DNA from 2 places in the Brevibacillus sp. FSL K6-2834 genome. Region 1 is predicted to be linked to the other one. Evidence: riboswitches for the same ligand, from Rfam matches in the RefSeq annotation. Region 1 holds a riboswitch; the other holds the start of a gene.

The links. Region 1 has a riboswitch for S-adenosylmethionine ahead of NST96_RS24015 (ABC transporter permease). Riboswitches for the same ligand answer to the same signal wherever they lie in the genome.
Region 2: another riboswitch for S-adenosylmethionine. It lies ahead of NST96_RS03065 (homocysteine synthase); the one in region 1 lies ahead of NST96_RS24015 (ABC transporter permease).

The regions. Positions count from the first base shown of each region.
Region 1 covers NZ_CP151945.1:4,916,784-4,931,567, reverse strand. Annotated here, with positions in the region: gene NST96_RS24020 (multicopper oxidase family protein) at 1-1,623, shown strand, start outside; SAM riboswitch class I at 2,050-2,154, shown strand; gene NST96_RS24015 (ABC transporter permease) at 2,271-3,203, shown strand; gene NST96_RS24010 (ABC transporter permease) at 3,208-4,155, shown strand; gene NST96_RS24005 (ABC transporter ATP-binding protein) at 4,169-5,191, shown strand; gene NST96_RS24000 (ABC transporter ATP-binding protein) at 5,184-6,140, shown strand; gene NST96_RS23995 (peptide ABC transporter substrate-binding protein) at 6,169-7,800, shown strand; gene NST96_RS23990 (hypothetical protein) at 7,881-8,045, shown strand; partial or broken gene NST96_RS23985 (SRPBCC domain-containing protein) at 8,183-8,604, opposite strand; gene NST96_RS23980 (metalloregulator ArsR/SmtB family transcription factor) at 8,601-8,927, opposite strand; gene NST96_RS23975 (VOC family protein) at 9,422-9,841, shown strand; gene NST96_RS23970 (erythromycin esterase family protein) at 9,941-11,218, opposite strand; gene NST96_RS23965 (hypothetical protein) at 11,623-12,714, shown strand; gene NST96_RS23960 (ankyrin repeat domain-containing protein) at 12,802-13,209, shown strand; gene NST96_RS23955 (SOS response-associated peptidase) at 13,360-14,043, shown strand; gene NST96_RS23950 (sulfite exporter TauE/SafE family protein) at 14,468-14,749, shown strand; gene NST96_RS23945 (FAD/NAD(P)-binding oxidoreductase) at 14,777-14,784, shown strand, end outside.
Region 2 covers NZ_CP151945.1:576,695-591,478, forward strand. Annotated here, with positions in the region: gene NST96_RS03030 (hypothetical protein) at 1-360, shown strand, start outside; gene NST96_RS03035 (hypothetical protein) at 373-1,434, shown strand; gene NST96_RS03040 (signal peptidase I) at 1,747-2,286, shown strand; gene NST96_RS03045 (TasA family protein) at 2,387-2,995, shown strand; gene NST96_RS03050 (MFS transporter) at 3,058-4,257, opposite strand; gene NST96_RS03055 (MarR family transcriptional regulator) at 4,327-4,812, opposite strand; gene NST96_RS03060 (GNAT family N-acetyltransferase) at 5,039-5,545, shown strand; gene NST96_RS03065 (homocysteine synthase) at 5,679-6,980, opposite strand; SAM riboswitch class I at 7,062-7,166, opposite strand; gene NST96_RS03070 (hypothetical protein) at 8,042-9,007, shown strand; gene NST96_RS03075 (hypothetical protein) at 9,035-9,586, opposite strand; gene NST96_RS03080 (sigma factor-like helix-turn-helix DNA-binding protein) at 9,861-10,196, shown strand; gene NST96_RS03085 (hypothetical protein) at 10,209-10,394, shown strand; gene NST96_RS03090 (hypothetical protein) at 10,417-10,605, shown strand; gene NST96_RS03095 (class I SAM-dependent methyltransferase) at 11,267-12,022, opposite strand; gene NST96_RS03100 (cytochrome ubiquinol oxidase subunit I) at 12,398-13,711, shown strand; gene NST96_RS03105 (cytochrome d ubiquinol oxidase subunit II) at 13,733-14,758, shown strand.

The sequences.
Region 1 (14,784 bases):
GTGCCGGCGATTTTTGCAAGAAGAAGGTACGCGAAGGTTGTACGGGGGGAACCGCTTCAGCGCGGGCTTGTTTACAGGATGGTCAACTTCGTTGCTGCTGGTACGCTAACCGCCGTGGTCGCAATCGCCATCCTTGTATCAAACGTACTGGCGGGAGTGCAAGCCTCCAAGCTGCCGGAAGCATCCGACATGATGAATCACGACCGGATTGACGAAGGGGGCGGCGCGGCTACACGGATGTCTGCAGGCTCCGGGCATCATCGTCATGAGCAGCATGGCGCTCATCATCAAACCGGCACGGGGACAGTTGAAGTAGCAGCTCTGACCGGAGATATTTCCGCTCCTGCCGATGTGAAGTTCGAACTGGTGGCACAGCAAGAGAAGATACCGCTTGCGTCTGGAGCCGTGATCGATGCCTGGACGTATAACGGCGAAATCGCTCCCGAGCTCAGGGTGAAGCATGGCGATATGGTCGAAGTGAAGCTGATCAATAAAGATATCGATAGCGGAGTGACGATTCATTGGCATGGCTATAACGTGCCGAATGCAATGGACGGCGTGCCGGGGATGACGCAAAATGTCGTGAAACCGGGGCAATCGTTTACTTACAAGTTTCGGGCCGAGCAGGAAGGGACGTACTGGTTCCATTCTCATCAGCAAGCGTCGGAGCAAGTGGTGAAAGGGCTTTTCGGCACGCTGATTGTCGAGTCGAAGCAGGACGCGGAAACCTTTGACGAACAGTTTACCGTCATCAACCATCGCTGGACGACCAGCCAAGGGTATAAACATGCCTTTGGAAAAGAAGACGGTTGGCAAACGAAGCAGGTAAAGCCGGGGAAGAAAGTAAAGCTGAGAATCATCAATACGCATAAGCTTTCACAAAAATATCTTCTGCAGGGGACCGATTTCCGAATCACGAGCATTGACGGGATGCGGATTCAAGACCCGCAGCCATTGTCCGATCAAACAGCGTTGCGGCTTGGTTCGGGCGGCAGATACGACGTGACCTTCACGATGCCGGACCGTCCCGTTCTCTTTAAACTCGGCGATTACAAGAACACGAGCAATCCTGGCATCATTTTTTATACCGAAACCCCTCCGGAGGAACCGATCTTCAAGGCGGAATCTGCCGAGTTCGACCCGTCCGATTACGGTAAGCCCGTCACAAATGACGTCACGGCAGCGAAAAAATTCGATCGGGAATTCCAGATGATTCTCGGAAACGAGATGGGATTTTACAACGGCACGTTTCATTTTTTGTGGACGATCAATGGAGAGGTGTATCCCCGGGTGCCGACTTTTGTCGTCAAAGAAGGCGATAGCGTCAAAACGACCTTTGTGAATAAAAGCTTGACCGAGCATCCGATGCACTTGCACGGGCATCATATGACGGTTTTGAAGAAGAACGGCGAGAAGGTGAAGACTCCATGGCTTACCGATACGTTAAACGTGCTGCCCGGCGAATCGTATGAGGTCGCATTTGTCGCGGACAATCCGGGCATGTGGATGGACCACTGCCATAACCTGGATCATGCGGCGACCGGCATGATTTTGCATCTTATGTATGATCATGTGCGGGCTTCTTATGAAGTTGGGACGAGGTCTGGGAATTTGCCGGATTAGGCGATTGACTCCATGATGATAATGCCATATAAGGTTAAGAAAGAAAGGAAAGTGATGATATTGCTGTATTTATTTTCTTTCTTTACATTTCTTTTTTTAATAGGAGCATTGAAAAGTTTCTTTAGTTCTATCGAGTCTTTGAATAACTCCAATTTGACAAGATTTAAAAAAGCAGCAAACACATGTATAGTGTTTGGGATATTATTTGTTCTTTTTCTATTGATCACTATTGCTTTTATATTTATTACATTCCAGTAAGATAGAAAGTAACTATCGTCAGATCTCGTAAATTGATTTTTTTGTCCATTTCTATGAAAGCTGTAACAAATAAACAAAAATCAAATGCACTAAAACCGCATTGACATATCCAAGTAAAATGATAAGATAAAAAAGAATTTAGTGAATGAAATTTAACTTCATAAAACATTCTTATCGAGAGTGGTGGAGGGACTGGCCCGATGAAACCCGGCAACCTTGGTCTGATGGACCTTACGGTGCTAAATCCTGCGGAGTTATTCTGAGAGATAAGAAGGTGGGAACCGTACAAATCGCCCCTCTTCTTTCTGGAGAGGGGCTTTCTGTATGTATAATCCATAGTATTCGTATTTATTTACTTAGTATTACAATTGCACAAAGGAGGAAACAACGTGCTTCATTATGCGGTCAAGCGTGGCTTTCTCATGCTGGTTACGCTGTGGATCATTGTCACGGTGACGTTTGTGATCATGCACCTGATTCCGGGCGACCCGTTCGCGTCTGACGCCAAAATGCTTCCGGAAGAAGTCGTGAAAAACATGCGGGCCCAGTACAACCTGGATGAGCCGATCCCTATGCAGTACCTGCTCTATCTGAAAGGCTTGGTGCAATTTGACCTGGGGCCGTCCATCCAGTCCAAGACAAGGGACGTGAACACGCTGATTGCGGAGGGCTTTCCCGCCTCGGCTGTTCTGGGGCTCCAGGCGTTTCTTGTCGCGCTGGCAGGTGGGATCACAGTCGGAATCGTCGCGGCGCTCTACCAAAACCGGGCGTTGGATTTTCTGTCCATGTTCGCGGCCATCGTCGGGATTTCCGTCCCCAGTTTTATTCTGGCACCGCTGTTGATCAAATACATGGCGGTCAAATGGGAGCTTTTGCCCGTCGCGGCTTGGGGGAGCTGGGAGCATTCGGTTCTTCCGACGCTTGCGCTCGCCATCGGGCCGCTTGCCATTATCGCCCGATTCGTACGAGCCAGCATGCTGGAAGTCTGGCAGCAGGAATACATAAGCACGGCGGAGGCGAAAGGGCTTGGCACCTTTTCCATCGTCGTCAGACACGGGATGCGCAATACCATACTGCCGGTGCTTACCTTTGTCGGTCCGCTGTTTGCCAACCTGATGACCGGAACCTTTGTGGTGGAAAAGATTTTCGCCATTCCGGGGCTTGGCAAATACTTCGTGGAAAGCATTTTTAACCGCGATTATCCGGTCATTTTGGGAATGACTGTTTTTTACAGCTTTGTGCTCATTTTTACTTTGTACATCATCGACCTGCTGTACCGGGTGATTGACCCGCGCATCAGATTGACGAGCGGAGGGAGATAGCGTTATGGCCAATCAGGCAACACAACTGGATTCGCTGTTTCGACCTGTCGACCCAAGCCGGCTTGCCGGGGAAGAGCGGGAACGTCCCAGCCTCGGGTATTGGCAGGAGGTATGGCAGCGGGTATGCCGCAACAAGCTGGCGATGCTCGGGTTCTTCCTGCTCGCGGCGGTGGTGGCGCTCTCGATCTTCGGACCGATGCTCGTTCCTCACAGCCCGCATGAGCAGTCGTTGACGCAGGGGAATCTGCCGCCCTCGGGCGAGCACTGGTTTGGAACGGACGATCTGGGCCGGGACATGTGGGCGCGTACCTGGATGGGCGGCCGCATCTCTTTGTTTATCGGTGTGGTGGCGGCGGCCATCGACCTGGTAATCGGTGTGTGCATCGGCGGCATTTCCGGATACATGGCAGGAAGGAGCAGGCTGGGTGACCAAGTGGACAACATCCTGATGCGGCTGGCTGAAATTCTCTACAGCATCCCGTATCTGCTGGTGGTGATCCTGCTGATGGTCGTTCTGGAGCCGGGACTAGCCACGATCATTATTGCGCTTTCGCTGACCGGCTGGGTGGGCATGGCCCGCCTGGTCAGAGGACAGATCATGCAGATCAAGCGGCAGGAGTTTGTGCTGGCGGCAGAAAAGCTGGGCACCTCCCATGCCAAAATCATCATCAGGCATCTGCTGCCCAATACGATTGGCGTGATCATCGTCAACCTGACCTTTACGATTCCGCATGCGATCTTCGCCGAGTCGTTTCTCAGCTTTCTCGGTCTGGGCGTGCAAGCGCCGACGGCCAGTTGGGGAACGATGGCCAACGACGCGCTGGCGGTTGTGCTGAGCGGGCAGTGGTGGCGGCTGTTTTTTCCGGGATTCATGATTTCGCTTGCCATGTTCGCGTGCAACGCGCTCGGGGACGGTCTGCAGGACGCGCTGGACCCGCGCATCAGGAAATGAGGGGGAGTTCATCATGAAGCCATTGTTGGAAGTAGACCAGCTGCGCGTCTCCTTTCGCACGTACGGCGGAGAGGTGCAGGCAGTGAGAGGGGTGTCCTTTTCCGTGAGGGAGGGAGAGACGCTGGCCATTGTCGGAGAGAGCGGCTGCGGAAAAAGCGTGACCGCCCGGGCATTGATGGGGATGATTCCGCCCCGATCCGGCCAGGTAAAGAGCGGCAGCATCCGGTTTCGCGGGCGTGAGCTGACCCGGCTGACGAAACAGGAGTGGCAGCAGGTTCGCGGCTCGCAGATCGGCATGATCTTTCAGGACCCGATGACCTCGCTGAACCCGACGATGAAAATCGGGACACAGATTGCCGAAGGGCTGATCAAGCATCGAAAGCAGACGAAGGCGGAAGCAAAGGAAGAGACGCTGAAGCTGCTGGAGAGGGTGGGCATTCCGGAGGCGGCGAGGCGGTATGAACAATATCCGCACGAGCTGAGCGGAGGCATGCGGCAGCGTGTCGGCATCGCCATGGCGCTGGCCTGCCATCCAGAGCTGATCATCGCCGACGAGCCGACGACGGCGCTCGACGTGACCATTCAGGCGCAGATCCTTCGGCTGATGAAGGAGCTGCAGCAGCAGTTGAACACATCGATCATTTTGATCACCCACGATCTGGGCGTAGTCGCAGAGGTAGCCGACCATGTGGCGGTGATGTACGCGGGCGCAGTGGTGGAGAGCGGCCGGGTGGAAGAGATTTATGACAACCCGCGCCATCCATACACACAGGGGCTGCTGCAGTCTGTGCCGCGTCTTGCGGCAGGAAAAAAAGAGCGGCTGGTCCCCATCGAAGGGACTCCGCCGGATTTGTTTCGTCCGCCAGCCGGCTGTCCGTTTGCCGCCCGCTGCCGCTTTGCTATGGAAATTTGCCTGGCGCATATGCCGCCAGCCGAATCGTTTTCCGATTCTCATGAGGCGAGCTGCTGGCTGAACGACCCGCGTGCCCCGAAGGCGGAAGCGTGGATTGCAGCAGGGAGGGAGACATATGCTTGACAACATCGTGGAGGTGGAGAATCTCGCCAAATCGTTTGAGATTGGCGGCGGCCAACGGGTCAGGGCTGTTGACCGCGTTTCTTTTGCCATCAGGCGGGGGGAGACGCTCGGTATCGTCGGGGAAAGCGGCTGCGGCAAGTCGACGCTGGGCAGGACGATCGTGGGCCTGTACCCGGCTACTGCGGGGCGCATCCTGTTTCAAGGAAAAGACCTCGCCAGGATGGACAGACACGAAAGGCGGGAAGCAAACCGCCACATGCAGCTAATCTTCCAGGACCCGCAAGCCTCGCTTAATCCGCGGCTCAGGGTGGGCGACATCATCGCCGAAGGAAGCGACGCCTACGGATTGGCAAAAGGAAAAGAGCGGGAAGAACGCATCTACCGCCTGCTGGAGCTGGTCGGACTGCACCCCGGCCACGCCAAACGCTTTCCGCATGAATTCAGCGGCGGACAACGGCAGCGCATCGGGATCGCCCGGGCGCTTGCTGTGGAGCCGAGCTTTATCGTGGCGGACGAGTCCATCTCCGCACTGGATGTATCCATTCAGGCGCAAATCGTCAATTTGCTGGCAGATCTGCAGGCAGAGCGGGACATCACCTATTTGTTTATCGCGCATGACCTGGCGATGGTAAAGCACATCAGCGACCGGATCGGCGTGATGTACCTGGGGCAGATGATGGAGCTGGCACCGGGCGAGGAGTTGTTTGCAGCACCGCTGCATCCGTACACGCAGGCTTTGATCTCCGCCATGCCGGTCTCCCATCCTGCCCAGCGCGAAGAGCGGGAGCAGATTGTCCTGACCGGAGAGATGCCGAGCCCGATTCATCCGCCAAGCGGGTGCCCGTTTCGCACCAGATGCCCGGCGGCCCAAGGCGTCTGCGCCGAAGCAGCGCCGGAGTGGAAGGAGGTGAGGCGCGGACACTGGATCGCTTGCCATTTTGTACAGTAGACAGAGGAGAACAAGGAGGAAATCATCGATGAAAAAAGGATTGCTCGCTTTTGCCGCACTGCTGGCGCTCGCCGTGCCTGCGCTCTCCGCATGCGGCAGCGATAAGCCGGCTACGTCTTCCGATCAACAGACGGGGGCAGCCGTCAAACAAGTCATGACCGCCAATCTGCGGGGTGAACCGTACACATTGGACCCGGCATTCGCTTCCGATACCACCTCGTACTGGGTGATCGACCATCTGTACGAAGGACTGTACCGCTACGGCCAAAACGGGGACATCGTGGAAGGCGCAGCCGAAAAGGTGGAAGTCTCCCCGGATGGCAAAACCTACACGTTTACCCTGCGCCCCGAGATGAAATGGTCGAACGGCGATCCGGTAACGGCGCATGACTACGAATACTCCTGGAAGCGTGTGCTGAACCCGCAGACTGCCGCCTATGAACCATCTGCGCTCTACTACATACAAGGCGCGGAGGCGTACAACTCGGGCAAAGGCAGCGTGGATGACGTGCAGATCAAGGCAAAGGATGACCGCACACTCGTCGTCAGACTGAAAGACCCCATCACCTATTTCCCGAAAATCATGATGAGCCGCGCCTATCTGCCGGTGAACAAGAAAGTTGTGGAAGCGGACAAAAACTGGGCAGCGGAAGCGAAAGGCATCGTGACCAACGGCCCGTACACTGTGGAGAGCTGGGACCACAACAGTCAGCTGACCATCGCCAAAAGCCATAGCTACTGGGAAAAAGACAAGGTAACGATGGAGACCGTCCACTTCAAGATGGTGAACGAAGCGACTACCTACTACCAGATGTTCAAAACGGGAGAGCTTGACCTGATCGACTCTTTGCCAATCGACGTGATTGAGCAGGAAAAGGGAAAAGAAGAGTACAAATCGTTCCCGGACTACAGCATTTATACGTACACGTTTAACGTAGAGAAAGAGCCGTTCACCAACGCGAAAATCCGTCAGGCCTTTTCCTACGCAATCGACCGGGACATCCTGACGGCAAACGTGACCATGGGAGGCCAGCTCCCGGCGTACGGCTACACGCCATTCGGGGTGAAAACTCCTGCGGGCAAGGACTTCCGGGAAGAAGTGGCGCCATACTATCAGTTCGATCCGGCCAAGGCGAAGCAGCTTTTGGCGGAAGGCTTGAAGGAAGAAGGCTGGACAGAGCTTCCGCCGATTACGCTGAAATACAGCACGGCGGAAAACCACAAGAAGATCGCCGAAGCGCTGCAGGAAATGTTCAAGAAAAACCTGGGCGTGCAGGTGAAGCTGGAAAATCAGGAGTGGAAAACCTACATCGATACGTTCAAGCAGAAAAACTTCCAGATCGCCCGCATGGGGTGGAACGGCGATTACCTCGATCCGCTCGCGATGCTGGAGCTGTACACGGGGAAAAGCTCCCGCAACTTTACCAACTGGGCCAATCCGAAGTTTGACGAGCTGATCGAAAAAGCGAAGGTCGAACAAAACGAGGAAGCGCGCATGAAGCTTCTGCACGACGCCGAAACCGTGTTGATGCAGGATATGCCGGTCATCCCGATCTATTTCAACAACGAAAACTACCTCAACAGCAAAAAGATCGAAGGTATCCGCTTCAGCGTAACCGGGACACCGGACCTGCGCGGGGCAAAAAGATTGGCTGAGTAACCTCACGGACCCGGAATAAAATCCCTCAGAGGCACTCATAGTAAGAAGGGTGTTTACCGCAGAACAGGAGGGGGACAGACATGTCCAGACCGAACAACAAAAAGCCGAATGATCAGCAGCGGGAGTCGCAGGACTTTTTGGCAAAGCAGGGGGATCGAGTAGAGGGCGAGAGCGAGCTGGTGAAGCGGATGTACACGGAAAACGTGGAGCCGGTCGCTTCCGTCCAGCGAAACGAGATCGAATAAACGAAACCAGCGTGGTCGAAACGTCTGAGGGGCCATGGCATGGCACAGCAAAAAACCGGAGCGATTACGTGCTCCGTTTTTTGCTGTTTATCGCCTCGATACGGCTGTCGCCATTGATGCATAAATATTGAATGCGCTTATTGTTCCAACACCTTTTCAAGCTCGCCGCACCATTTGGTCCAGCCATACTTAGCTCCACCCAGTGCTTGGGCATTTGAGAATCCGGTTTGTTCGAGATGAAGGTTAACCTTTCCGTCCCCTACATCCTGCAGCGTCCAGGTGATCGTATGCTTCTCCTCTCCGCTGCCCCAAGTATAGGACAATCGGTGTGGCGGGTCCACGATAAGCACTTCGCCTTCAACAATTCCATCCCAATATTCGTTCGGTTCCGTACGAAACTGAAAACGGTGTCCTACGACGGGTTTAAAATCATTTTCCATTGCCTGACCGGTGTGGATGTTGACCACCCACTTGGCAAGCTTGCTTGAATCGGTCAAGGCGGTCCAAAGCTTCTCCATCATGTCTTGTACTGAAAATCCAGGGATAAGGTTAAACTCATTCTTCTTCCTCCTCTAATAGTTGGCTCAAGCGCAATATATTCGTACTCCAGAACTTGCTGTAGAAAGCCACCCAATCTTGAATTTCTCTGAGTGGAGAGGCGTTCAGCCTATATCGCGTTTCTCTGCCGACTTTTCGATCAAGTACCAGTCCGGCCTCTTTCAGGACTGTCAAATGCTTGGATACCGCTGTACGGCCCATTTCAAAATGCGTGGTTAACTCATGAAGCGGCATCTCCTCTGCCTCTGCCAACAGACGAATCAATCGGCGCCTGGTTGGATCTGCAATCGCGTCAAACACATCCCGCTGGTTGTTCTCGTTCACAGCTACCCGCTCCAAAAAATATGATTTTATGTAGGAGAAATCTATGGTGTACTAAGGGACAGCCGTTGATTTCACCACCTCCTTACAGTATGCAACTCTTCGGACGCAGTGTCCACGAGGCGATATTTCGTCAGCATGCACTTTTTTCAATCTTTTTTCCTCTGACTGGTTTTCTACTTTCGCAGTTGTTTCCGTACCAATAAGCTTGCTCATTGGTTTTCTTCTTTTAATTGGTTCAAGTCAAACTTATTCAGATTCAAACTTTACAAAATGAATAAATCGTCATTCGGACACCAAATGGTGTCTGTTTTGATAATACGACACCATTTGGTGTCCTGTCAAACAGTATTTTTTGCACCACAGCTTGTTTGAATGAGAGGCTGATAAATGAGCAGAAGAACCAATACAATGTTTGGGTTATTGAAGATAGCAATTGAAAAGAAATCAACGCATTTGATAAAAGGTATGATGGGAAAAAAAGGAGCTGATCTAGGATGACAGTAAAACTTACCCCTTATGTAAATTTGGAAGGGAACGCAAGGGAAGCGATTCAGTTTTATGAACAAGCGATAGGTGCCGAAGTCCTCACCATCATTACTTACGGTGATATGCCGGAAATGCCTGATACTTTTACGGATGAGGTAAAGAATCTTGTGGCACACGCAAAGCTGCGTGTGGGTGAAACGGAACTCATGTTTTCCGATGCTCCAACCGGTTCGTCTATTCCCAAGGGCAAACAGGTAACCATTTGCCTTTCAACGAATGACGTGGAAAAATCAAAACGATTTTTTGAAGCCCTGCAGCAAGGCGGTCAAGTGAATATACCATTTGAAGAAAACTCTTTTAGCCCAGGGTTTGGCGATGTAACTGACAAATTTGGCGTGACCTTTCAAATTTATACGGAAAGCAGATAGAATTAGGAAAGAGAATGCCTTTTTTGCATCAGCAAAAAGGGCATTCTCTTTCTTTAAACTACGGTATGATCAGCAAGGAACCCGACAATTCCCGCTCCGTTACTCTTTTAACATTACCGAAGGAGTAGCAGTCCGCACGAAAATCAGCGCATCAAAAGCTTTCGCCGGAACCATCTGCAACGTATACATCTTTTCCATTTTTTCATACAATCCGCTAAAGACTGCTCCGATGGCACTGATGGGCTGCGTTTTATTCAGGTAGGCGGTGAAACTTTCATTATTTTTGGCCTTTGCAAAATCCAGGAATCCATCCTGCATGTTTGTCTGTGCAAACAGTACAGCCAGCCGATCGTTGCCGCTATTTTTTACATGAAACTCCTTTCGCTCATTGGTAAAGGCGTCATTGGCAATAAAGGAGCTTTCGTAAAATTCACTGCCGATGGCGTAATACTGGTCCCCAAAGGCTTTGGCGAGATGGGCCCCCATGCAAGTGGCTGTTCCTGCGGTAGTGGAGGTTTTTTCAATGTGTCCATTATGTCCGGTGATGAACAGTTTTTCGCGACCGTAATATTTCTTTTCGTAGGACAAGACCCACTTCACTTTTTCCGCCATATAGAAATCGCGGGTATTGCTATAGTTGGCATTGGTTCCGCGAAGAGTAGCGTTTTGCTTGATCGCCTCGGCAAAGGCCAGTGCCAGCTCATATTCTCGCTCGGAGCTTTTGGCGATATAAACGGATTTATTTTCTTTCATACGCTCCATCAGGCTTTTCATATGGGAGAGCCCGTCTTGTACGGTGGCTTTCTTTTGATCATACACTGTCTTGTCATTCAGATTCGCAAGTGCCGTCTCATACTTGGAGGCAAGTGGCGGGTCCACCTTTTTCAAGTAGGAGAACAGCCCGTTTTTGTTGTGGTCATAGCGCTGCATGTCAAACCCGTAAAAATGAATTTTGTCTTTTGCATCCCGATGCTCGTTATAGGAGCGCATCCAGGAGAGAAGGGCTGCCATTTCTTGCGTATTGTAGATGGTAAATCCGATTGCCTTTGCCGCATCTTGGGCAGTTCCGCTGCCTCCCAGTATGTATTCGTTGACCTTTTGCCCTCCGCCAAAATCGCCTTCGATGGCGAATACGCGATATCCTTGCTTTTCTACGAGATGCTTGAAAATATCCAACTTTAGCATCGTAAATTGCTTGTTGCCATGTGTAGCTTCCCCAAACCCGATAATGGTTTTCGAAGGAAGCGCCATTTTGGAAACAGGGACGAGGCTGGATTTCACCGACTGTTGCAACGGGTTGGTGGATACCGCTTGGAAACCTGTCAGTACACTCATCATGATGAGCAAGCTCATGACGATCAAGAGGTTTTTTTTCATATCGTTCTCTCTTTCTTGAGTTGATCCTTGCTTTGATAAAAGATGACAACCGCATATGTCATCTTCCTTTTGGATTGATAGAAACGTACAAGGCTCATCTAATGGTTTTTCTTGCCATTTACATAATTATACTCTTTTCGGATACGTTTAACTACATTGAATTAATTTTATCCCAGTTCCAGTTTCATTTTTCGTCCCCGCGGAAAAGGGTTTTTGTGGAATTTGCGGAATAGTCAAATGAAAAGTTGCATTATCCGTTAGATGATCAGTCCGGCTAAGTAATTTTTTGGATGATTTATACAGTTCGTTTCACGCCAGAATCTTCGCTCAGGTAGTTGCGTTCCATAATGGACCGAAGCCATTTTGCCTCGGTCCGTTTCTGCATGATCGGAGGGAGTTCCCAATTGAAAAAATACATGCTGTTTCTGCTCGTATCCATCCTGTTCATAGCAGGCTGCCAGAATACGGATGAAATGCCTTTGCAAAATAAAACACCGCATCTGGCAGTCATCAAACAAGCAGGAAAATCCAATGTTGTTACTTTGGATAAAGACTACAAAGTAGTAAAGGAGAAGAAAATCGGCAAATTCCTGATCGATGCACAGATCGATGGGCAAACGCTGTATCTGATTGATCCAGGAATTGAGGAGCCCAGAAAAGACCTGTACGCCGTGAATCTATACGACCTTTCGTACGAAACATTGACCCTGCCCTACATTCCGCAAAAGCTTTTTATTCACGATCGAATCGCGTATATTGCTTCATCCGTGGAATCCCGAAATGTGGGTTTTCATTTCATGCTTGTCGATCTCGACACTTTTTCTCTCATCGAGACGCTAACCGTACCTGGGGCCGTGCGCTCTATGATCCCGGCAGAAAACGGCATAACGATGTACGTGAACTCAGGCGGGGCGCATAATTATGGGCAGTATGCAAAAAAGGTCCAAATTGGCAAAGCCGAGACGGGCAAGTACCAAATCATAACCATGAACGATATTCCGGAAGAACTTCCGCCCAATGGCGTTGTTCCATTTCAGGATCACTATATAGCTGTCTATGCCGGGTTCGCCAAAGGACCTAAACCGAAGTGGGTGAAACGTCCGGAATCTTATACGAGCAAAATGAAGGTGCTGAATCCGAAAACAGGTTCTGTCTTGCAGGAGATCACTTTGGAAGAAACCTTTCCTCAATCCATTGTGCGAAAGGGAGACATAGCCTTCGTTAATCATTTTACGGACCTGGACATGACGGGGGACACGATCTCAGTCTATGACCTGAAAAAAATGGAGCTGAAAGCAAAGCTGCAATCCCCAACGCCTTCCTCTATCGCTTTGGATGGTTCAAACCTCCTTGTCTCGAATATGACACAGGGGACCCTATCGGTGTTTGATACTGAGGAGCTTAAACAGAAGCAACAAGTGGCAGTTGGCGAGTGGCCTTCCAAAGTGCTTGTCGTTCCAGAAAGGAATAAGCAAAGCAGCCTTCCGTTGAAATGACTCTGTTACGTAAACAGGATGCAAAGAGTTAGGCTTGCTGCTGCCATATACGTTCATAGGGGTTGTCTATAAAGAATGAGGTGCGATATGAATAAACGATATTTGATTTTTGCCCTATTCACTGTGCTTGTTGGAATCGGTTTATTTCAGCTTTCCGCTGTTTTTCACCTCGGGCAAACGAAGAATTACAATGACAATTACGATGAAACCTTCAACCCAAATGAGTTCATCCGTGCTGCACAAAACGGCAATGTGGACGAGGTAAAGCCGTTCATCCAGAATAATATGAATCCCGATGTTACAGACAATGATGGAAGAACGGCGCTTTTACATGCTGTCATCGGGAAAAAGCATGAGGTAGCGGAGTACTTGCTAATGAACAAAGCCGATCCCAATATCAAAGATTTTTATGGAGACTCGCCGTTAAAAATCTCAAGGGAAATAAACGACGCAAAGCTCACAGAGTTATTAGAGAGAAATGGGGCAAAAGAATAGCGGGATTATGAAGAAAAAGCGCCTTCGGGGGCTTTTTTGTTATGTACCGGAGAGTAGGAGAGGGGATGACACGTCTAATCGCTCCCGTGCTTCGGGGAGGGGGTATTTTTGTTGGGAATGAGGAATGCTGGTGGCAGGAGGGAATTGCCTATGTGCGGGCGCTTTACGCTTGTCACCGACCCGGAGAAGCTGATGAGCCGGTTTCAACTGCAGGAAATCCTGTTCGACCTAAAGCCGCGGTACAACATCGCCCCCGGCCAGCCAATTCCGGCCATTCTAGCTGACGGAGGGCGCCAAAGACTCGGACAATTGCGCTGGGGGCTTGTTCCGTCATGGGCTCAAGACGACAGGAACAGTTATAAAATGATCAATGCGCGGGCCGAGACTTTAACCGAGAGGCCGGCTTTCCGAAAGCTCTTTGTCCGCAAGCGATGTCTCATTCCGGCTGACGGCTTTTATGAATGGAGGCAAACGCAAAAAGGCAAGCAGCCCATGCGCATTATGATGAAAAATGAGGAACCGTTTGCTTTTGCCGGTCTCTTTGATACCTGGACAAATGCAGATGGGGTGAAGCTTCATACCTGTGCAATCATTACGACCAGTGCCAACGAGGTTGTCGCAGGCATCCATGACCGCATGCCCGTTATTTTAAAGGGACCTGAGGAGGAAGCAATTTGGCTGGATCGCGATACATGCGACTCTGAATTGCTGAGGTCGCTTCTCACTCCTTACGATGCGGCGCAGATGCGAGCCTACCCTGTCTCCCATATTGTCGGAAGTCCAAAAAATGATGTAGCGGAGTGTATACAGGAAATTGCCGAACCGGCGTGGTAGAGCCCGTTCCCGTTTTGGGAGAGGCGAGGTATAAGATTTGCAAGGTCACCTGAAAGGGTGGCTTTTTTGCGTAGCTTCCCGAATCTCTGCCTGCCTTTTGCCAACAATGCCAAACCGTTGTCAGTGTTGCAAGAGGCTTCAAACTCAGATTGTGACTGAATATTCCGTTAATTACTCTTTCAAAGCTGACAATTGCGCATAAAAGCGACAAGCGAAAAATGACGATTTGACGGGAAAAATCGAATTGGCACGATGCTTGCTATTACTCATGGTCAAGTATGTCTGAAGGGAGGGCAAGCGAGTCGGGAAGGAGGGAGTTATCAAAAGGACGGGTGTTGTCCAAAAGGCCGATGTTGTCAGAAGGAGAAGGTTGAGCAGACATCGATTCACGTGATTCTCGCAATCATGTCGTTGCTCCAATTTCATTCCGCACGCCAGGGCCGGTCATGTCCGATGGAAAACAGCGGTGATTTTTGCCATTCTTGGTGCAATAGGAGCATATTTCGGATCGTTTGCCGGTACATTGATACCTGAAAACCAATTATTGTTTTTATTTTCCATCTCGATGATGAGCATGGCTGTCCGAATGTCTATGCCAAAGAAAAAGCAAGAGGAGGCGAGTGCTGCTGGTGAGCAGGTCAATGTTTGGCGGGCCGCAGTTGCCATTTACATGCTGTTTTTCAATGCAGAGGCCTTGAATATGTGACTTTACATGGGGATGGGGTGGATGGAAATGTCAGT
Region 2 (14,784 bases), 1.3 Mb from region 1:
ACCCTTTCCAGCGGAGAGAGCGATCTGGAATTTATCTACAAGATTGTGGCTGAGGTGAAGGAAGCGGGCAAGCCGGAAGACGTGCAGAAGCTGGAGGAAGTTCTGCGCATCCGGATTGAAAGCGGCGGCAGCGTCATTTATGACGGGCTGGTCCGGGGGCTGCATCAGGAGCAGCCCGGGCTGAAGCATGTGAACGGAACGGAAGAGCATTTCTCTCCCCATCAGCGAAGCAAGACGTTTGCGATCACCGTCTATTTGCCAAAGGAAGGCGTAGATCACAGCTTTCAAGCGCTGAAGGGGAACCTGGAAATACGCTTCCTGGCCAAACAGGCCACGCTGGATGCCATTTTTGCGGAATAGGGGGGACGAATGGTGAAAAAGCTGGTGTCGGGCCTCATGGCTTTCGCATTGATCTTCGCGCTCCTCCCCCTCGAAGGTACAGTTGCCTTTTTGACCAGTGAGAAAAAGCAGACAGTCCCTGTCAGTCTGGGAACCAATGAAGACGTCTTTACAACGGAAACGGAAGCGATTCGCCTCGTGACAGAGGTGGAGAAGCACGTAACGATTACCAGAGTAAAGACGGAAGCAGGAAAAAGCACGGAGGAACGCGATGTAGACATTAGCATCGACGAGGGCACCTTTACGCTCGTATTCAAGCCGCAGCGTCCGCATCTCGATCTGGACGTGGAAAATCTGAAAGTGACGGGTGAGCCGGAGGGGCGCCTCGAGATCAGCCGGGAAGGCGGCGGGAACGGCATCGAGTTTCGCATCGGCCATATACGGGATCAAGTCAAGCGCGAACATGAAACACTGGAAGGGGAACTGCACATAACAGCCTTGGGCGGTTTTTACCGGCACGTGATTCCGTTGACGGTCGTTACGGAATACAAGGAAAGCTCGAGTGTCGTGGAGGTGAGCCCGCCACCTCCGCCCGCCAAACCTGGACCGGGGACTGGCACGCCGGGCTCTCCGCCGCCGGGGACGGAAACCCCTGTACCGCCTCCGCCGGGTGCAGGGGGAGAAGCACCGAAGCCGCCGGGAGCAGGAGGAGATATTCCGCAACCGCCGGGAGCAGGGGGAGAAGCACCGAAGCCGCCGGGAGCAGGAGGAGATATTCCGCAACCGCCAGGGGCGGGTGGAGAAGCACCGAAGCCGCCGGGAGCAGGAGGAGAAATTCCGCAGCCACCGGGAGCAGGGGGAGAAGCACCGCAACCGCCGGGAGCAGGGGGAGAAGCACCGAAGCCGCCGGGAGCAGGAGGAGAAATTCCGCAGCCACCGGACACAGGAGAAGAACCTCAGTCTCCGAGCACAGGGGAAAAGACGCCGCAGCCTCCAGGCGGAGAAGGCGAGGATCAGCCGCCTCCGAGCCCGGGAGAAGACAATACTCCGCCGTCGAACCAAGACGGCGAGAGTCTGCCAGCCTCGACAGGCTGAGTGCTTTAGCAGCGTGCATTCAAACAAAGTGTAAACGGATCAAACAGAAACGGATCAAACAAGACCGGCGGGTCACCACTCGCTGGTTTTTTCATGCCAAAAGTCGTTTCCGTCGTTCCACTGCACCATGAAAAGCTGAGATAAGGTCATCCCTCGGTATGAAAATGCAGCCATACTTTCCGGTGCTTCGGATCATCCCGGACAGTCAGGAAGTTCACCCTGACGCAGGAAGATGGGAAAACGGAAAATCCGTAAGATGAGAACTGTGAACGGCATACAGCCGAACGCCAAGGAAAGCGGGGAGATCATCCAGTGGTCCTGTTGAAAAAGTGCATATCCATTCTGACGAGTCTGTTTTTAATCGCGGTCATCGCCATCACGGGTCTTCTCTTCGTCAGCAAGATAAACGGAGGGAAAACGGTTCTGTTCGGCAACCAGATCATGGTCGTGCTCAGCGGATCGATGGCTCCCGCCTTCAACACGGGAAGCATCGTCGCGGTAAAGCCGGTCGACTTCAAGGAGGTCAAAGAAAAGGACATCATTACCTTCAAGGACCCGGAAGGCCTCACGATTACGCACCGCGTCATCGAGAAACGCGATGGCCAGTTGATTACCAAGGGCGACGCCAACGACGGAAAGGACACAGCCCCGGTCACGCCAGACCGGTTTATCGGCAAAGTGCAGTACTCCGTTCCGCTCATCGGTTACTTTATCGAGTTTGCCAGATCGGGACTCGGCATGCTGCTGATGCTGGGCTTGCCCGGACTCTACCTGATCGTCAGCCAGGTCTGGAAGCTCTTGCGAATGATCAAGGAAGAGGAAGCGAAAACGGCGGCAAAGCCGCAGCCGTAAATCACCCTCGCGGTGATACCTTGGGGGCTGATAGCAGTTCTTTCTGGTATCAGGCTTCAAGTCATCATAAATATCATGAATGCGTGGGAGGAAGAAAAACATGAGCTTGAAAAAGCAATTTGCGGTAACCTTGGCATCCGTAGGACTTGGCGCGGCACTGATCGGCGGAGGCACCTTCGCATGGTTCAATGCCACAAGCGAAATCAAGGACAATACGTTTGCCGCCGGTAAAATGGAAATCGGCGCAACACCAGCCGAGTCCGTCTTCCAAGTGGAAAACATGAAGCCCGGTGATTGGTTTGAAAGAACATTTGACATCACCAACACAGGGACTATCGACATCAATAAACTGCTGATGAGCGTAGATTACACGGTAGCCGACAAAAACGGCGACAACGGCTCTGATGATCTCGACAATCACCTGAAGGTTTACTGGCTGTCCAGCGCAGATCCGAGCATCCCGATCTCCGAGCGGGTCATCGTCCATCCGCTGAACGGCAAATCGCTGAAGGAACTGAAAGACAGCGGTCAAGTGGATATCAGCAGCTGGGCTACCAAGCTCCTCACGCTGCCGCCTGACACGACAGACCGCATTTACATGGGTATTGAATTCGCAGATGACGGCAATGATCAAAACCGCTTCCAGGAAGACAGCGTAAACCTGACGCTGAAGCTGGAAGGCAAGCAAACAGCCGGCGAGCCGAAATAATTGGTTGGCTGCCGCAAAAAGAAATCCTCACTCAAAGACGAGTGGGGATTTTTTGGCAAGTACTACTGACCGGGACGGACGACATTTGAAGCGGTGTGGAAACGAATCCAGCCAACCCATGCAGAGACGGCGATAAACAGCCCGGCAAAGCCAAATTCCAGCCAGCTGTCCCCCAGCTTGAACAGGAAGGCACCGATTACGGGGCCCGCCGCCATCCCTATGTAGCGGACAAAATTGTAGCAGCCGATGGCTGTAGCCCGTTCATTGAGGAAAGCCTCGGACAAAAGCGTCGTATGCAAAGGCATGCCGATCCCCAGCGTCAAAACGTACGCCATGCTGCCGAAAATCAGGGCGGTCAGCGATATGTTGGCCAGCAGCATGAAGAGAACGGTGGCAGCGGCATTCGCGATGGCGGTCATCAACAAAGCGCGCTCAAGCCTGAAGCGCTTCAACAGAAGACGGCTCATTTTGCTGCTTGCAATGAATACGAGCGAAATGCACAGAAACAATACGCCGATCTCATTCGGATCCAGTCCAAAGGAGTGAGTGGCCTGCACAGGCAGGAACACGAGGAAACTGTAATAGGTGAACATTTGCGCAAAAGCGATAAAAATGATCGCTCCTCCCACTGGATGGGTCAAAATAGAGGCAAACGGTCGCCCCTCTTTTTTCGTCGCCAACAAGCCGGACGGCCTGGTTTCCGGGAGCAGCCAGGCGTTGGCGCCAAAAAGAATCAGCGAGCTGACAGCGAGAAACAGAAAAATGACCGGATGTCCGCCAAGTCCCCCCAGCCAGCCGCCCAGCAGCGGCCCAAGCGCCGGGCCCAATCCCAGCATCATTTGATAGGTGCCCATCGCTTCTGCTCTTTTTGCCCCCTCAAACAGGTCCCCGATGACCGTCGCAGCTGCGATCGGAATCGCGGCAAAGCCGATACCCTGGAGCGCCCGGAAGAACAGTAAATAGGCAAGAGAAGGGGCATAAGCGCAGCCGATGGAGGCGGCCACAAACAGGAGCAGGGCAGGAAGCAGGACTCTCCGGCGGCCGAGGCGGTCAACCAGAGGGCCGTACACGAGCTGCATCACGGCAAGCATCAGCGTAAAAACGGAAACGGTCAGATTGATCGCAAAAGCGGAAGCATGGAAGGTTTGCTGCATATCGGTCAAAATCGGCAAGAATAGATTTTGGGCAAAGGTACCGATTAAAATCGTAATCCCCAGCAGGTATAAAATAGTAGACGAGCCAACCGTTTGTTTTTGTATCATGGTTGTTTTCCTCCTTTTTTGTTTCCGAGGAAACAATATGTTCAAAAGTAATGCGACGAAGATCGAATGTCATTCATCGCGTTGTTTTTGATCAGCCAGTTCCAGTGCATCCTGCAGCAAGCGGTGCAAAAAGGCGAGTTCCTCTGCGGTGTACCGCCCCAGAAACGCCTTCCACTCGCTGCTGATGTTTTGATGCTGCTGCTCATGGATGGAGAAAACCGCTTCTCCCTGTCGTGAAAGCCGAAAATAGACTTCCTTTTGATTGCCGTGAAGCTGGTAGCGCGTGATGAGTCCTTTTGTGAGCAGCTTTGCCGTGATTTTGGAAACAGCGCTTTTCGTCACCCCGATTTTTTGAGAGATCGCCGTCACGTTTGCATCGCCGCCGAGACCGATGCATTGAATCACGTGCAGCTCGGTGAGGCTCAAATTTTTGCATGGCGCACAGTCGGGAGCAAGTCGGTTGATTTCATCGAGCAATCGGTCGTGTCTCTGTTTTCTTCGCTCCTCCTGCTTATGAGACAGAACGAGAATTTGCTGGAAGATGCTTTCCTTCACATCCAATGTCGAGCAGCCTCCTCCTCAGTATTGTTTCCAAGGAAACAATACCAATGTACCACAAGCTTCGGTAGCATTGCAAGCAAGCCGACGAAATTGTCGTTCTGACAGAGTCTGTTAACATACGTCGTCTGTTAAAAGTACATCGCTTGTTGTAAGAAAGATTACCCACAGCGTATAGTAGAAAGAATAGATTGGCCAAAACCAGCAGTTGGGGGTGTCTGCTATGTTTCGTGAAGTAGAGGTTGAAGAATGCAATCGCATTGCCGAGCATGTTGAGAGGCTTTCGGAGATTTTGGTAAAGGTTGTCGAGGATGGTGCGTCTGTCGGTTTTCTCCCGCCGATGGAGCAGGCAGAGGCAAGGCGGTACTGGGAGAACGTATTGCAGCCCGGGGTCATTCTGCTTGTGGCCAAAATCAACAATGAGATTGTCGGAAGCGTCCAGTTGCATGCATCCACGAAGCAAAACGGCAGACACAGGGCGGAAATCGCCAAACTGATGGCCCATCCGGATTATCGCCGCAAGGGAATCGGCCGCAGATTGATGCAAGCAGCGGAGGCGAGGGCGAAGCAGGCGGGGCGGACGCTCCTTGTTCTCGACACGAGAGAAGGAGATCCTTCCAACCTGCTCTATGCCTCACTCGGATATAAGGAAGCGGGCCGCATCCCTGACTACGCCAGATCGGCGGATGGGGAATTGCATGCAACTGTTTTTTACTATAAATCTATTTGAGCTCACCTTGGCCCCTCTGCCAAGGAAAAGGAAAAAGGGAAGACCATCGTCCGCGTCATTCGCGACAGAGGGTCGTCCCTTTTGCTATGGCGGGTTCAGGAAAAAGGCTGTTCCCGGCTCGTTAAATGTTCAGCTACACCTTGCTGACCGCTACCGCCGCATGGAGTGCCTGCTCCAGATCAGCGATGATGTCGTCGATGGCTTCCGTACCGACGGAAATGCGGATCATGCCAGGGGTCACACCGGCAGCAAGCTGCTCGGATTCGTTCATTTGCTGATGAGTGGTGCTAGCCGGGTGGATGATGAGCGACTTGGAATCGCCGACGTTTGCCAAATGGGAGAACAGCTTCACCGACTCGATCAGCTTTTTGCCCTCGGCAACACCGCCGCGAATGCCAAAGGTGAGGATTGCTCCCGCTCCTTTCGGCAGGTACTTTTTCGCGAGTTCGTGGTAAGGACTGTCCTCCAGGCCAGGGTAGTTGACCCACTCGACCGCGGGATGCTGCTGAAGATAGCGGGCTACCGCCAATGCGTTTTGGCTGTGGCGTTCAATCCGCAGGTGAAGCGTCTCCAGCCCTTGCAGGAACAAAAAGGAATTGAAAGGAGCCACGGCCGCGCCGATATCGCGCTGGAGCTGCACGCGCGCTTTGATAATGTAGGCAAGCGGTCCGACAGCCTCCGTGTAGACGACGCCGTGGTAGCTCGGGTCCGGTGTGGTCAACCCGGGGAACTTTCCGTTGTTCCAGTCAAACTTGCCGGAATCGACGACGATTCCTCCGATCGCGGTGCCGTGTCCGCCAATAAACTTGGTCGTGGAGTGAACGACAATATCGGCACCGTAGTCAAACGGTCGGCAAAGCAGCGGCGTGGCAAACGTATTGTCTACGATCAGCGGAACTCCGTTTTCGTGGGCGATGGCCGCAATCGCTTCGATATCGGCGACGTCAATTCGCGGATTTCCGATTGTTTCGGTGAAAAGAGCTTTCGTATTTTCGTTGATCTTGGCCCGGAAATTCTCCGGATCGGACGGATCGACGAAATGAATCTTGATCCCCAGTCTGCCCAGTGTATGGGCAAACAGATTGTAGGTGCCGCCGTACAGGTTGCTGGAGGAGACGATCTCGTCACCCGCCTGGGCGATGTTCAGGATGGCGAATGTAATCGCAGCCTGGCCGGACGAAGTGGCAAGTGCCCCGACCCCGCCCTCCAAAAGGGCAACGCGCTGTTCAAATACATCCTGCGTCGGATTCATGATCCGCGTGTAAATGTTGCCTGGCTCCTTGAGGCCAAACAGGTTGGCCGCATGCTCCGTATCGCGGAACACATAGGACGTCGTCTGGTAGATCGGCACTGCTCGCGATCCTGTCACAGGATCGACGGATTGGCCGCCGTGCAGGGCAAGGGTTTCCGGTTTCCACTGTTGCTGGTCTGACATGGGCATCTCTTCCTCTCGTCAAAAGATATAAAGAAAACGAAGCCTTCTCCTGAGAGGGGAAGGCTTCGGACATGCCGGGCGGTTTCATCTCTCAGAATCAGCGATTCTGCAGGATTTGGCACCATGCGTCCTTGCGCAGGTTGCCGGGTTTCATCGGGCCTGTCCCTCCACCACTCTTGATGAAATGTTTGCAATTTTCTTATAGCGCTTATTTGGTATTATAAGGGGACAATTTCGGAAGGTCAATCAAATTTCCGACTAAATTGGTGGTTTTTCTGTGATTTCGAGAACGCTGCTATCGTATGGTCTTTTCTCTGCATCTGGAGGGTGGGGAGGAGCTGTTTCGGGTGGTGTACGCTCTTGGGCTTTTTGTTTTTCCTCACAGCAACAATAAGGAGGAAAGGAAAGAGCCATGGAAAATGAGTTTGCAGTAGGCTGGGAAACCTTGTCCTTGATCAATGCGGGACTGGCGCAAGGAAAAAATCGGAGCGGAAGCACAGGCCTCCGGCTTTTTTTATTGCTTTGAATATATTCAGTTGATTTTGGCGAATCCGTTACTGCAAGGTTCCTGTTCGAAGTGGGCGCCCTAGTGATGGATGCTTTTCCTTGCGCATTTTTGCACCGGTCGATGGCTGCGTACGGGCCATAACGAGAGGCAGGTATAGGTATACATATGCACAATATCCTGTGTTGAGGCTAGGGAGTAGCTCCCCTGGCCTATTGGTGTTGTTCTCGTGAAGATGGCCTGCATAGCTCTTGTCTTTTCATGATATCTTCAACCCTAACACGAAGGTCCCTGATAAATTTGTCGTTTTCTTCCTTCTCTTTTTCCAGTTCCTCAGAATAATGCGGTAGCTGAGTTTTGGAGGGGAACATGACTAATTCACCTTTATTCCTCACTTTTTTCCCCTCACGTCGATCAATTATTCCACGCCAATCCCTTACCTGTTCAAAAAAAAGAGTGAGCAAATTTCCTTGTATTTTACCTAGTAAGTGAAAGCGACAAGATGACCGGTCAAAAAGTCGTTTATCTCTTACAAAAACAAGGAGGACTTTGCATTATGATAGCACTGAACCGCATTCGAGGATTACACATTTATACAGGCGACGGTTATAACGTAACTACAAGTATGCTTAACGCACTCGACGGTCGAAGGCTTAACGTGTATATTATTCACCTCGGACATCCGGATGATGCAAGCACGAGGTTTGACCGTCTGAAATCTAAATCACATCGAGCGCAAGTCATTTCGAAATCCATTAGCTATTTGGAGGATTTTCTAAGAGTGTGGAAGCGATCAGACATTGCTGGAGAGGAAATGTACATTTCCCTCCCTATGCTTCACAACAATTCATCTACTATCGAGAAGGCGGACGAATTCTATTCTGACTATGTAGATTATATGAAACAAGTGAAAAGTACAATCGTTGATCGGTTGGGACAAACATATTGGGATAAGGATTTTGCAGGTTTTTACTTCAGTACAGAAGCCATTTATCCGATTCAGGAGAAACTTGACAGTTCCAGACCAACCTCAAATCCGATGGTGAAACTGTTGAATGATCTGTCTTATCGTATTCGCAACACTTATGAAAGATACTTTATGTGGTGCCCATACTATGGCTATGGTGCAAACAGGGAAAATATTGCTCACAATATAGGAGTTATCGCTAATCGCACCAATATTTTTGATGTTATTTGTATTCAACCAGCAACATATTATCACTCGGCTCCTGATAAGAATGTGAACTTGGTTTATAGGAGTGCCCGTAATGATGAAGTCGTGGACGTATATGGAGATCCAGTTGCTGGTGGTAAACGCTCATCCGCTACGGCCTTCATCGGTGTGAACATGGAAGGCGATAGCGATTTCAACAAGAGCAAGAGGGCAATCTTTAATGATTACATTGACACTTTTAGCCCGCTTATCAATGATGTGCCAATCGTGTTTTACGGAAATACGCTTGAAGTTGTGACGGGAACTCCGGGGCTGCTAGATGCAATTGAAGATTTCTACCGATCGTAATAAAAAAGGCGCGAGAAATCGCGCTTTTTACTTTTCCTCTATAAACCTGTCACCTATTTCATGAACATAATCAAAAAAGTATAGATAGACCGCCATAACTTCGTTATTGCTGTTATAGTCCTCTACTTTTATTGGCATACCAGTAGATTTGTCGATATAGGCCATATGGTAAGCAGGGTTACCCTTTGCATTATTATTCGCCTTTAACACTTCCACTTGTTTTCCGTTCAACTCTACAGCCTCGACGGATGTCCAACGCTTATCTTTATAATTGTTAGCTGTTCTTTGAAACAAAGAAGATTCCTCGTTACTGAATCTGGTATCTTTCTTAATATCCCTAGTATCCTCATAGAAGTAAAGATAGTCGTTTCGTTGCGATCCGTTCTTTGGATTAAACCAAGTATCATATACGGCAATGGTAACTCCATCAACTCGTACTACTTTCATATGCTCAATAGTGCCTTGTTTTTGTGCAGCTTGTGCTGGAGCAACCGTTTCAGCAAAAACGGGGGAAATTGATCCTGACCATCCAAGTGTAACGGATAAAGCAACAGGAAGAACGAACGCTAGTTTTTTCAAATGAAACACCCTCCATATCCTTTTTTGTAGCCTCACCTTTTTAGACGCAGGAAAAGGTAAAAAGTTACAAATGAAAAGAATTGTTTTATGTGACAATTCGAATTGTTTACAAACCAATATTCCCCAAAAATATTCTACTAGTGACAGGAAAAAGGTCTCGGTTAATCACATAAAATTTGGTAAAATAGAACGTGTGTTCCTGCTTTTATAAAAATTTATAGAGAGAAGGTGAGCAAAAACCCCCCTTTTTGTACCTAGTAGGTGGGGGGATTCTATGCCAAAACAGACATGGACAAAAGTTCAATTTCTTCAGCAGATCAAACGGACGGCTTGGAAGTTACAATACCAAGCCAAAAAGCAGTATCGGCGGGAAATGTTCCTTGACGATCACAAGGAAGTTCCGTACCACGACTCGATTGATTCCCAGTTATTTGTCGAAGAACTGCTCAACAGCTTACCTGAACGTGAGAGGTTCATCATTCAACGAGTGGTGATTGAAGGGAGAACGGAACGTGAAGTAGCGCAAGAACTCCGTATCTCCCGTTCTCGACTCCACGCCTGCAAAGTACAAGGATTACAAAGACTTCATAAAAAAATTGTCTTTGCCTAAAGGAGGAACGTAATGCTGGAAGATGATGTCTTTTGCAAATTGGTGCATGATGCGCAACGAGGAAATCGGGAAGCGCAGGAAGCCTTACTAAAATACTTACAACCCGAACTAGAAAAAATGACGTGGTTTATACGTATGCCACTCGAAGATAGTCTGCAAAGTTTACATTTAGCAGTTTTGGAACTGATCTCATCATGATCAGAGAAAAGGAGGAGGAAGGATGAATGAAACAACGATCACCATAATTGCTGGACTTGTTGCAGTTTTAGCCATCTGCATTATTTACCGACATGTAAGTTTAACCATTCAAATACGGGACATAGTAAACGTGTCCTTACAAGCTAACAAAGAGCAAGAAAGTCAAAAAAAAGAAGAATCCGAAGTATCCGATCCTTCCCTGGAAAAATAAATAGCAGAAAGAAAATGGCGATTTCTTTCTGCTCACAATTATATCAAATGATAAGGAGGAAATGAACATGGCCACAATCATAACAGTTTTACTTCTTCTGTCAGGAGCTACACTGTTTGGAGTATTGATGAGTCAGCAGCGTTTGTGTAAAGAACTGAAAACCATGAAGAAATGACTAATCCCCCCTTTTTGAACTGTGACCCGCAAGAGGGTCACTTTTTTAAAGTGTCCATCTTACGGGTCACAGTTCAATCTCTATTGACAAAGGGGTTTTTTCAAAAGCTTCGCTATGCTGGATCTTCTTACATAAATTTGTGTCAGTTACGCTAGGGTGCTGAATAAATATCGGTATTATGTCACCTTGTGTTCGAATCTCCATTTTCGGCCGTTTTTTGCCGTTTTCGGCAATTAACGCCCTGGCGATCGATAAGAATTGTCCGCCAGGCGTGAACAAAATGGGTTTTTGTCAAAAAAGTGCGATCTCGCTCTAGCTCCGTTTTTCTTCGTTTTTTGTGGCGTAGAAATTGCCAAGCGCTTGGCAATTTGGGCGCTTTTTTTGGAACCGATCGCCACGCTAAACATCGTCATCTGGGACAAGTTGCCTGAGAAAAAAGAGGAGAGCTAGAGGCTTTCCCTTTGTCTGTTACAAACAGCGATCATCTCAGTCGATTGAATCGCTCTTTTGCATCACGTAAAACACGTAGCCGTAATAGCTGGAATACTTTCGGTACAGCTCAACTTCCCGGCTGGCTTCTTTCAGCGTCGCGAGCGCGTCCCGGTCGTTCTTGTACCGATCCTGCAGATGACTGATCCGCTCACGCATCGGTTCATAGTAGTCATCCCACCAGGCCGAATCCGGCAGAACAAAATGCTCCTGCAAGGTGTAGCCTGCCTCAGCGATTATCCGCAGGTTTTGTTCAACCGTTTTCATGCTCGGGTAAGCCTCAGCCCAAAACCGCTCCACTTCGTCAGGACGTTCATCCCGAAGCCAGCAAAGCTCTGTTGCAGCCAGGTATCCTCCTGATTTCAGCAGAGGACGCCATGCCCGCAGCCCTTCGCCAAAGCCCATGATGTAGATCGCTCCCTCCGACCAGATCACGTCAAAGGAAAGAGGCTCAAAGGGCAACGCAAACATCGAGGCATTTACAGGCGTTATCCGATGGGAAACCCCTGCTTCCGCAGCTCGCCGGGCCAGTTCGTCCAGAAACGGCTGATGCGTATCGACTGCCGTTATCGGGCCGTCCGAAAGCTTTGCCAGCTCCATGGTCTGCATGCCCGGACCGCAGCCAACATCGAGAATGCGAGCATCGCCCGGAATGTTTTTGACATACGAAAAAGCTTTTCGGGTCGAATCATTGTTTCCGGGGCCTTCCCGGGGCAGATTGCTGTGAATGTCAAAGAAAATCTCCATGCTCATGATCAAATTCCCCCTGTTTGTCCTGCTTTCTGTTCATTCAGATGAAGAGGGGACAGGGAAACAATTTTCTGAATGAAGACAAGAAGTTATGATCCCCATCCCTCTTGAATACGAGTAAAAGAGCACGTGCAAAATGCGGACATCCCAACCACTCCTTTTCCGTTTCGTTGCTTCAAATCATACCACAGCAGAGGCGCTTTGGCCGATGACCGAGCATCGCCTTATTTTCGTAACCAATTCGCCGTTTTTCCGTAACCAATTCGTCCTTCGTTGTTCACAGCATAATGCATGCACAAGCCATATGATAAAGAGGATTGTGATCACATTCACATATAACCACTGTGAAAATGTTGTTTTCGGGAGGGGAGACAACGTATGGAACTGGACAACACGATGCTGGCTCGTATCTTGACCTCGTTGACGCTTGGGTTTCACATCATTTTTGCCGCTATGGGCGTAGGCATTCCCGTAATCATTTCGATTGCCGAATGGCTGGGCATCCGGCGCAAAGATCCAATGTACACGCTGATGGCCCGCCGCTGGGTAAAGGGCTTTACCGTGACCGTTGCGGTCGGTGTCGTGACAGGCACCTGTATCGGGCTTCAGCTCAGCCTGCTTTGGCCAAGCTTCATGAAGGTGGCCGGCGAGGCGATTGCGCTGCCGCTGTTTTTGGAGACGTTTGCCTTTTTCTTTGAAGCGATTTTCCTGGGGATCTATTTGTATACCTGGGACCGCTTTAAAAATCCGTATATCCACTGGTTGTTCTCGATCCCGGTCGTGATTGGCTCGACGGCCTCTGCCTTCTTCATCATGACGGTGAACGCGTTTATGAATGCGCCGCAGGGCTTTACGCTCGCAAATGGCGCTATCGTCGACGTGCAGCCGCTCACGGCCATGTTCAACCCGGCTACGCCGACAAAGGCGGGGCACATGATTCTGTCCTCGTATGCAACTTCTGCTTTTATCCTTGCCGCCATCGCTGCATGGAAGCTGCTCAAAGGCAACCGTCACGAGTACTACCGCAAAGCGCTTCACTTCACGGTGGCCCTGGCGCTGCTTTTTTCCTTCGGGACGGCCCTGTACGGCGATTTTGCCGGAAAGTACCTGGCCAAATACCAGCCGGCCAAGCTGGCAGCAGCAGAATGGCACTTTGAGACGAAGCCGCAGGCCGAGCTGATCTTTGGCGGCGTTCTGGACCGGGAGACGCTTGAAGTGAAGGGAGCCGTGAAGCTGCCCTATGCGCTCAGCATTCTCGCGACCGGTTCGCCAAACGGCGAAGTGATGGGGCTGGATCTAATTCCTCGCGAGCTTTGGCCGCCTCTGGTTATCCACTACTTCTTTGACGGCATGGTGGCGATCGGGATGTACATGCTGGTTGTGCCGCTTCTCTATTTTGCTGTTCGCCGCTGGAAAAAGGGGAACGTCCCGAGGCCGCTGTTGCATGCGATTTTCTGGGGAGCGCCGCTTTCAATTCTCGCCATCGAGCTGGGCTGGATTTTTTCGGAGATCGGGCGGCAGCCGTGGATTCTCGTCGGCTACATGAAAACGCAGCACGCGGCTACGACGGCGGACAACGTCGGTGAGATGCTGGTGATGTTCAGTCTTCTGTACGCATTTTTGGCCATCGTTTGCTCGCTTGTGTTGAAGCGGATGTTCAAGAACAAGCCGATTGAAGCCGAGCTGAAGTAGCGGGAAGGGAGGGTATGCGACATGGCTCTGGAAACATTGGCCATTACGGTGCTGTGGATCTTTTTGTACGGCTATATCATTATTGCGTCGATTGACTTCGGAGCGGGGTTCTTCTCGTTTTTCTGCAAAGTCACGCGGCGGGATCATATCGTCAACGCGATCATTGAACGGTATTTGTCGCCTGTGTGGGAAGTCACGAACGTCTTTTTGATTTTCTTCATGGTCGGGCTCATCGGGTTTTTCCCGGATACGGCGTATTACTACGGAACAGCCTTGCTTGTACCGGGCAGCATCTTTCTCGTCCTGCAGTCGCTCCGGGGGTCGTTCTACGCCTTTGCCCATTACGGAGCGCGCAACAGCACGGCCTACTTGTTCGTCTACGGCGTGACCGGGCTGTTTATCCCGGCTTCCCTGTCCACGGTCCTGACAATTTCCGAAGGGGGCTATATCGAGCAGATGGCTGGCGGAGAAATCGTCCTGAATATGGGCAAGCTTTTGACCAGCTCGTATTCGTGGTCGGTCGTAGCCCTTGCGCTGGTGAGCGTGCTGTACATCAGCGCGAGCTTCCTGACCTTTTATGCGGACCGGGCAAAAGACACAGCCGCGGTCAAGCTGCTTCGTTCCTTTGCGATTGCCTGGAGCCTGCCGACGATCTTCGCCAGCTTCCTGGTGTTCCTTTCCATTCACCGGCACAACCCGGAGCATTTTGACAAGATGATGGACATCAGCTGGCTGTTCCTTTTGTCCTTTGCCTGCTTTTGCGGTGCGCTTGCCCTGCAGTTGCAAAAGCGCAGCTACGGCTGGGCGTTCATTCTCGTGATGCTGCAGTTTGCCTTCGCGTTCTTTGGCTATGGAATGGCCCATTTGCCGTACCTGCTCTACCCGTACATTACGATCACGGACAGCATCAACAGCCCCGCGATGGGCAAGGCTCTGGTGATCGGACTGATCGCCGGTCTTTTCCTGCTGATTCCGTCGCTTTTGCTGCTGCTCAAGCTGTTCCTTTTTGACGCCAAGTACGTGCAGGGTCGTCCGATTCAAAAATAGCGTCCGCATATGGTATGATGGGAGAC